2 regions of the Pseudomonas sp. S9 genome follow, and region 2 is predicted to be linked to the other one. Evidence: riboswitches for the same ligand, from Rfam matches in the RefSeq annotation. Region 2 holds a riboswitch; the other holds the start of a gene.

Region 1 (4,483 bases), on a different contig from region 2:
GTGTAGTCGAGCTGACAATTGCCCTGCATTACGTGTTTGACACCCCGGACGACCGCCTGGTCTGGGATGTTGGCCATCAAGCCTACCCGCACAAGATCCTGACGGGCCGCCGCGAACGCATGGCCACCCTGCGCCAAAAGGACGGCATTGCCGCATTCCCGCGGCGCAGTGAAAGCGAGTACGACACCTTTGGCGTGGGTCACTCAAGCACGTCCATCAGCGCTGCGCTGGGCATGGCTGTTGCCGCGAAAATCCAGGGCAGCAGCCGCAAGAGTGTTGCTGTCATTGGTGATGGCGCGCTGACCGCCGGGATGGCGTTCGAAGCGCTGAACCACGCCTCCGACCTCAAGGCCAACATGCTGGTGGTGCTCAACGACAACGACATGTCGATCTCGCGCAATGTGGGCGGGCTGTCGAACTACCTGGCGAAAACTCTTTCCAGCCGCACCTATGCAAGCATGCGCGAGGGCAGCAAGAAGGTCCTCTCGCGCCTGCCCGGCGCCTGGGAAATCGCCCGCAAGACCGAAGAACACGCCAAAGGCATGCTGGTTCCAGGCACCCTGTTTGAAGAACTTGGCTGGAACTACATAGGCCCGATCGATGGCCATGACCTGCCGACAATGCTGGCTACGCTGCGTAACATGCGCGACCTTGAAGGCCCGCAGTTCCTGCATGTGATCACCAAAAAAGGCAAAGGCTTCGCCCCGGGGGAGGGGGAAAGCCGATCCCATTGGCTACCACGCCATTACCAAGCTTGAGCCAGTCAATCGCCCAGCCGCACAAGCCAAGAAAGCGTCCGGCCCCAAATACTCCAGCGTATTCGGCCAGTGGCTATGCGACATGGCAGCGCAGGACCCGCGCCTGCTCGGTATCACCCCGGCAATGAAAGAAGGCTCTGACCTGGTCGCCTTCAGCGAGCAATATCCCGATCGCTATTTCGATACGGCGATTGCCGAGCAGCACGCAGTCACACTTGCAGCGGGCATGGCGTGCGAAGGCAGCAAACCGGTCGTGGCGATTTACTCGACCTTCTTGCAACGCGCCTACGACCAACTGATCCACGACGTGGCCGTGCAGCACCTGGACGTATTGTTTGCCATCGACCGCGCGGGTTTGGTCGGTGAAGATGGCCCAACCCATGCGGGCAGCTTCGATATCACCTACCTGCGCTGCATTCCCGGCATGCTGGTGATGACCCCAAGCGATGAAAACGAATTGCGCCGCATGTTGACCACCGGGCACCTGTATAACGGCCCGGCAGCTGTACGCTACCCGCGAGGCACTGGCCCCAACGCACCGATTGAGGCCGGTCTTGAGCCGTTTGAAATCGGTAAGGGCGTAATCCGCCGCCAGGGTAGCGGCACAGCCATGCTGGTGTTCGGCGTACAGTTGAGTGAAGCGCTAAAGGCTGCCGAAGCACTGGATGCGACCGTGGTCGACATGCGCTTCGTAAAACCCATTGATGAAGCATTGATCCGCCAGCTGGCCGCTGAGCATGAACTGCTGGTGACCATTGAAGAGAACAGCGTCATGGGCGGTGCTGGAAGTGCCGTCAGCGAGTTCCTGGCGCAGAAAAACCTGCTCAAGCCAGTGTTGCACCTTGGCTTGCCCGACCTTTACGTCGAGCACGCCAAGCCGTCACAAATGCTTGCCGAATGCGGCCTCGATGCCGCCGGTATTGAGCAAGCAATTCGTCAGCGCCTGGCTGTTATCAACAAATAAGTAACCCCCTACCGCCAACTCGGTAGCGGCTGTAATCGTGATTGACCGAGGTCGCTGCCAGCCGCAAGGCTCAGCGTGAAAAGGGAAGCAGGTGCGTCCATGACAATGCCTGCGCTGCCCCCGCAACGGTAACCGACAGTGCTGCGCTCAGGCGCAACACAGCGTTTTTCGACAACCACTGGGTTCGCCCGGGAAGGTGAAAAACGCAGTCGGCAGCCCGGAGACCTGCCTCGTTGCAATTTTTGACTGGTGTTGCGGAGGGCATCACCGTCAAGTGCAGGCTTCCGTTTGCCAGTACTTGCCCCTGCCCTCCTCAAAAGCATTGCACTTTTGAGGTTGTTAAATGAAGTTTTCCCGTGTTTCCCTGGCTCTTGCCCTGGCTCCGTGCCTGGCTAACGCAGCCGAACCTGCTGGACCTTACCAAGCGTCTCCGTTGGTCATTACCTCTGGCCGCCAGGCCGAGCCGATCAGCAAGGCCACGGCTGCAATTACCGTATATGACCGCCAAGACATCGAACGTCTGCAAGCCGGCGACGTTCTGGACCTGCTCGCCCGCACCCCAGGCGTCAGCGTCCAGCGCAGCGGTGGCAGCGGCTCGCTGAGCGGGATATTTATTCGCGGCACCTCGACGGCGCAAAGCCTGGTGCTGGTCAACGGCCAACGCATCGCTGGCAGCTCAAGTGGCACGGCCAGCCTTGAACAGCTCAATCTTGATCAAATCGAGCGTATCGAAGTGGTCCGTGGCAGTCGCTCGGCGCTCTATGGCTCAGATGCAATTGGTGGCGTTATCCAGATTTTCACCCGCACAGGTGAACAAGGCTTGCACCCACGCCTGAAAGTCGGCTTCGGCACCCACGGTACCTGGCAGCGCAGCCTTGGCCTGTCTGGAGGCGATGAGCAAACCCGTTTCGACCTGGGAGCATCACTCGATGAAACCGATGGATTTGAGCGCACTAACCTGATTGGCAGTGAAGACAGCGCCTACCGCAACAAGGGCCTCAACCTGAGCCTGTCGCATAATTTCAGCGATAGCCTTGAAGCCGGGATCAACCTGCTGCGCCAAACCGGACAAAGCGAATACGACTACAGTTTGTCGCCCGCCCAAGCCGCTGATACAGACTTTGAAGAATCAACCGGTAGCGCTTACCTGCAATCGAAACTGAACGAGTACTGGACTTCGCGCCTGGAACTGGGGCACACCGAGAACCGGCAAAAATCCCACGACCCATACGGTGGCTCGGTCTTCAATACCTACCGTGACCAAGCCAGTTGGCTCAATACAATCGCCTTTGCCGAGCACCAGCAATTGTTGCTCGGCCTGGACTGGTATGAGGATCGCCTAAATAGCTCGACACCCTTCAACGAGGACTCGCGCTGGAACAAAGCCGCATTCATCCAGCACCGCTACGACAATGACCAATTCGGCACGGAGTTGGGCCTACGCCATGACGACAACCAGGCCTTTGGCAGCGAGAACAGTTGGAACGCTGCCTTCACCTGGCACCTGAACGACGATAATGACTTGATCGCCTCCTACAGTGAGTCGTTCCGAGCGCCCACCTTCAATGACCTGTACTACCCGGACGACTGCTTCCCGGGCTTCGGCTGCACGGTCTACAGCAACCCCGATCTAAAACCCGAGACGGCTCGCAGCTATGAACTGCAGTGGCGTTCGCGCCTGTCGCCGAGCAGCTCACTCGAAGTCTCGGCCTACCGCACCCGCATCGAAGACGCCATAGTCACCAACAATGCGCTGGACGGTAACCAAGCAAACAGCGTTGATGCCTTCCGCCCCGAAAACATTGACCGAGCGACCATCCACGGCCTGGAAGTCGCCCTCAAGCAACAACTGTTCGGCTGGCAGGCCAGTCTCGGCTACAGCCTGGTCGATGCCCGCAACAGCAGTGGCAGCGGCAATGACGGCAAGCGTCTGAGCCGTCGTCCGGAAAACACCTTCACCGCCGATCTGGATCGCAGCTTTGGTCAGTTCAATGTCGGCGCTAGTTGGTTGGTGGCGAGCCATAGCTACAACGACCTGGCCAATACCCAGGAAATACCGGGCTATGGCGTACTGGGCCTGCGCGCAGGCTGGAATGCCCCCAACGACCTGCGCTTCGACCTGAAGCTGGACAACCTGCTCGACCACGATTACTACCAGGCAAACGGCACCGCATTCGACAGCACTACATTCGCCCAGGTGCCCTTCCATTACGAAGAAGCCGGGCGTACCGCACTGGTTTCGATGACCTGGACACCGCAGCTGTAACCGAACACCCGGCCACTAAAAAGGACCGCTTGATGCGGTCCTTTTTATTTATGGGGCCTCAGCGCCTGGACTCAATGGCCAATTTCAACGCTTCCGTAAGCCTTGCGCGAGTATCCGTAGAGCACGGCACCCAAGATCGCCCATACGCCGACCAACAGCCACTCGACTGGCAGCAACGCCGAAGGTGAGACAGGCGTATAAAGCAGCACCAGGCCAAGCGAAAGCAGCAACGCCACATAACCAACCCAAGGACCACGCCCGGCGCGGAACGGACGCTCCATATCAGGCTCATTCCTGCGCAGCACAATGAACGAAAGCGCCACCATCGCATAGGCAACAACGATGCCCAGGCCACCGGCATCAACCAGCCAGACCAGCGCCTGGCGCCCGAACAAGGGGGCGATGATCGACAGCGCACCAATCAGGAGAATCGCATTGACCGGTGTTTTGTAGGTGGGATGCAGCTTGGCCAGGAACGCCGGCAGCATCTTGGCT
Region 2 (4,483 bases):
GGTATGCACAAACAACAAGCCATATTCATCCTGGGCCTGAGCAATTTTTTCGTCGATCAGGGCTTTCTTGCGCTCCATTCGCGCTTTATGGCGTGCATCGCGTTCACTTGACTCACTCATGACTGCACCTCGGATTTACGTCCGGCGAACGCTGCCTGCAAGCTAATGAACAGGATGCAGGCCGCTCCCACATACAAGGCCATGCTGGTCAGGTTGCGCGGGTAATACACCCCGATCCGCTCGCCCAACTGGGCCAGGCTTGGGTCCGGGTAACGACCCGAGAAAAACAAGAAACCGCCCCCTGAAAACAGGTAGCAGACAAAGGCGCTCACCGAAACAACAGCTGCCAGCAACAGCAGATTGCTCAACTGCTGGCGGTGCATGCCAGCAAACAAACGCCCACCCAGCCACAGCGAGCCATAGGCTGGAACCAGCATCCAGTAGGCAGGCGACATGCACCAGTCACTCACGCCTGCCCATTGCACAGCGGCCATATCCAGCAGCGACGCCTCAAGAAACAGCACGGGAAAAACCCAGCGCGGCTTGAGCAAGACACCCGCCAGGAAGAATACAGCCCAGGATGCGCTAGGCAGGTTGACCGTGGCGAAATGCTGGCCCCGGGTCATGGCCATCAAGGCCGCAAGCGCAAGGCCGACCAGCAATTGGTGACGTGGTGAAAGGTTCATCATTTTCTCCTGTTGGCAGCCCGCAACGCCCTGGGACGCTCCGGGCAGTTTCTATCCGCTACAGCGCTTGGTAGCGCACGCTGAAATACACGGCCTGGCCTGGCTGGTTATAGCCTTCGGCAGTTTCATAATCGGCACCGAGCAAGTTCGCTACCCGGCTTTGCAGGCGCCATTCCTCGGTCAGGCGATACTCACCACGCAGGTCAACCGTGGCGAACCCCGACAATTCCTTGGTGTTGGCCAAGTCGTCGTAGCGTTGCCCCTCAGCGTGCACAGTGCCGCCGATGCTGAACCTGCCGATCCGGCGGTCAACATCCAGGTTGAACAATTGCTTGGCACGCCGCGCCAGTTCATTGCCATCATTGGCTCCGCTCGACTGGTTTTCCGGGTCCATCAGTGTGTAGTTGGCGTTCCAGTCGAACCCCAGCAACTGACTGGCGACCACCAGTTCAACACCGTTGATACGGGCTTTATCGACGTTCGAAGGCCCCTGGATCGAGGAGTCGTAGGCAATCAGGTCGTCAATTTCATTGCGGAACGCATTAATCGACCAATGCCCCCAGGCGTGCTGACCGGTCAGGCCAATTTCCAGGCTCTGCGAGGTTTCGGCATCCAGGTTTGGGTTGCCGTAGTCGGGGAAATACAGCTCATTGAAGGTCGGCGCCTTGAACGCAGTGCCGTAACTGACGGTGCTGCGCAACCAGTCGGTCAGGGCAAAGCCATAAGCGATATTGCCTGTCTGGTGGTCACCAAACTGCTCGTTATCATCACGGCGCAACGCCAGTTGCCAGTCATGACGGCCCACATCGCCCAGGTACTGGATGAAGTAGCCGTTGTTGTTGCGTGAATCGCTGTCGTAATCGGTGCTGCCACTGATTTCATCGCGTTGGTAGTCAGTGCCCAGGGTCAGGGTCTGTCCCTCGGCAATACTCAGATCGTTCTGCCAGCTGGCGGTATCGCGGCGACTGTCGAAACGCGAGTTGAAGCTGCCATCTGTGTAGGCATCGGACTTGTCCTCACTGCGCCCGACCTGCAAGGTGACCTGCCAGATATCGAACGGAGAGAAACGGGCACGGCCGCCATAGACATTGGACTCGCCATCGGCATTGGCGTTGAAGCCTGAAGTGCGACTGCGGTTGACGCTGTCGTAATCATTGTGCGACTTGGCTTTAAGTACATTGCCGTCCAGCTCGAGACCGTTGTCGAAACGGTAACCGGCACTCAGGCTGCCCGACAGGTTGCGATAGCCATCATCGTCGCTTTCATAACCACTGACATTTGCCGACTTGACGTTGATGCCGTCGGTGTCGGAACTGCTGACCCCAAGGCTGTACCAGGCCTTGTCATCGCCACCGGAAACACCTGCGCTGCCGGTGTAGCTGTCGTGGGTTCCATAACCTGCTGAAAAAAACGGCTTGGCACCACCGCTGCGGCCTTTGCGGGTAAAGATCTGGATAACGCCGCCGATTGCTTCCGAGCCATAGAGACTCGAACGAGGGCCGCGCACTACCTCGATCCGCTCGATCAGTTCAAGCGGCAGATCCTGCAGGGCTGCACCACCCGAACTGACGGAACCGATCTTGACTCCGTCGATCATCACCAACACATGGTCAGACTCGGTGCCACGCATAAACAGTGAGGTCGACTTGCCCGGACCGCCGTTGTTGGCCAGTGAAACACCCGGGACCTTGCGTAATAATTCAGGAACGGAATTGACCTGGCTTTGCTCGATATCCGCGCGGTCGAATACAGTGATGGCAGACAGGCTCTGTTCGGCCGTTTGTGCCGTACGCGTGGCAGTCACCACGCTATCTTCCAGCTGGTTCGGCTCTGCTGCGAAAACCTGGGAACCGCTGGAAACGCCGCACAGCACCACTGCTGCCGACGTCAAAAAGGACTTGCTCTTCATTGTGTATGCTCCGCCGCTCTCACCCGTGCGACATTGGCTGGGGAAGGCATACGGAGAACAGCAGGCGCAATAGCCACAGGTACGCAACTACGTACAGGAAACGCTACGCCCGACAGTGCCCTCCGCAGTGCCGTGAACATGCGACAGGCCGGTCTCCGGGCTTACGAGCAGAGCACTGTTGCCAGCACAGCTACAAACGCACCTTCCCATGCAAATGCACAGTGGTTGAAAAAGCGTTTGATTTGACTCGTTTACCGTTGCGGGGGCAGCGTCGGAATTGTTTGGCGTGGACACGCGAAACGCACCGACTTCCCTGTTTCACCCTGTAAATACAGGGCACCTGAAGCAAGTCGCGCAGAGTAGTGACTTGCGAGCAGAAGGTCAAACAACAATACGCATGCAACCTGCGATTGCCCGATTCAGCAGAAAACCATCCAGGCCTGGTCAGTGACGGGGGTGAAAACCCGCAGGCTTGGCAGACAGCCAGCTCACAAAGGTGCTCAGGCGCTCGTCACTGAGCAGGCGTTCCTTATTGTTGTAGGTCAACGCCAGCTCCTTCTCGGTGAATAAGCGATGCACCTGGTTATGGCAGGCACGACACAACCACAAGGTTGCAGTGATGCGCTCGCTCTTGGCGTAGCGCTTTTGCACATAGGTTTTGTTATGCACAGACCTGGGAATCAAATGATGGCGAGTCAAGGGCGCATCGCGCGCGCACAGTTCACAAGCAGGAGGCTGCGCGGGCAAGCGGAGCGGTTCAGGCATGGCGGCACTATCTCAACAGTGTTTAACGCTTGCGACAGAGCGTCAATCCGTCGCCCAGCGGCAGCATCGACAAATCAATTCGCCTGTCACTTTTAAGTTGCTGGTTTAGTGCCTGAATTGCACGGGTATCCGCGCTTTGCGGCTCGACCTCAAGCACTCGCCCACTCCACAGGGTATTGTCGAAAAGCAGCAGGCCACCCGGCTTGAGCAAGCGCAGCCCCTGCTCGAAATACGCTGGATAATTGGCTTTATCGGCATCGATAAAAATCATATCGACCGCCTCGGCGAGTCCTTCAGCCTCTAGATCGGCCAGGGTTTGCAAGGCTGGCGCCAAGCGTTGCTCAATACATTCACTGACCCCAGCTTGCTGCCAATAGCGCTCGGCAATGGCGTTGTAGTCTGCTGGCAAGTCGCAGCAAATGAGCTGCCCGCCCGTGGGCATTGCCTGGGCCATGCAGATCGCGCTATAGCCCGTGAAGGTGCCAACCTCGATGATGCGCCTGGGTGCAAGCAACTGGACCAGCAACGCCATGAACTGGCCTTGTTCGGGCGCTATTTGCCAACGCGCATTGGCCAGCCCGGCGGTCTCGTCACGCAACTGCCTGAGCAACTCCGATTCGCGCAGCGATACATCGAGCAGGTACTGATACAGGGGTTCGTCGAGGTTGAGCGTCCGATTGGTCATGATCTTTGTGGCTCGCAATAAATCGTTGTCACGCCCCGGATCCTACAGGTTATGGGCAAGCTCGGGACCAAACACCCGCTTGGCATCCAGGTAGACGCCCTGCCAATAGCTGTTAGCCAAACTGTCAAGGCGCACAGTGCCACCGCTGGAGGGGGCATGTACAAACCGCCCCTCACCGACATAAATGCCCGCATGGCTGACCTTGCTGCCACCACTGGTGGCGAAGAACACCAGGTCACCACTTTGCAGGTTATTGCGGCTAACGCTTTGCCCGCGCATCCGACTCAGTTGACTGGTGGTGCGTGGCAGGCTGATACCTGCGGCATCACGATAGACGAAACCAATCAGGCCACTGCAATCGAATCCGCCAGCTGGAGTGTTGCCGCCGTAACGGTATGGCGTGCCAACCAGGCCAATCGCTCGGATCAGCACATCGTC

What was found. A riboswitch is a leader RNA that binds a small molecule or an ion and turns the genes downstream of it on or off. The one in region 2 is predicted to bind cobalamin.
Region 1: linked by a shared signal. The riboswitch ahead of PSES9_RS0111600 (TonB-dependent receptor domain-containing protein) and the one ahead of btuB (TonB-dependent vitamin B12 receptor) in region 2 are both predicted to bind cobalamin.

The regions. Positions count from the first base shown of each region.
Region 1 is NZ_AFFX01000005.1:49,798-54,280, reverse strand. Features, by position in the region: partial or broken gene dxs (1-deoxy-D-xylulose-5-phosphate synthase) at 1-1,722, shown strand, start outside; cobalamin riboswitch at 1,754-1,969, shown strand; gene PSES9_RS0111600 (TonB-dependent receptor domain-containing protein) at 2,066-3,988, shown strand; gene PSES9_RS0111595 (APC family permease) at 4,060-4,483, opposite strand, start outside.
Region 2 is NZ_AFFX01000002.1:487,401-491,883, reverse strand. Features, by position in the region: gene cobO (cob(I)yrinic acid a,c-diamide adenosyltransferase) at 1-120, opposite strand, end outside; gene PSES9_RS0106180 (hypothetical protein) at 117-689, opposite strand; gene btuB (TonB-dependent vitamin B12 receptor) at 745-2,595, opposite strand; cobalamin riboswitch at 2,725-2,954, opposite strand; gene PSES9_RS0106170 (hypothetical protein) at 3,040-3,360, opposite strand; gene PSES9_RS0106165 (O-methyltransferase) at 3,383-4,045, opposite strand; gene PSES9_RS0106160 (C40 family peptidase) at 4,088-4,483, opposite strand, start outside.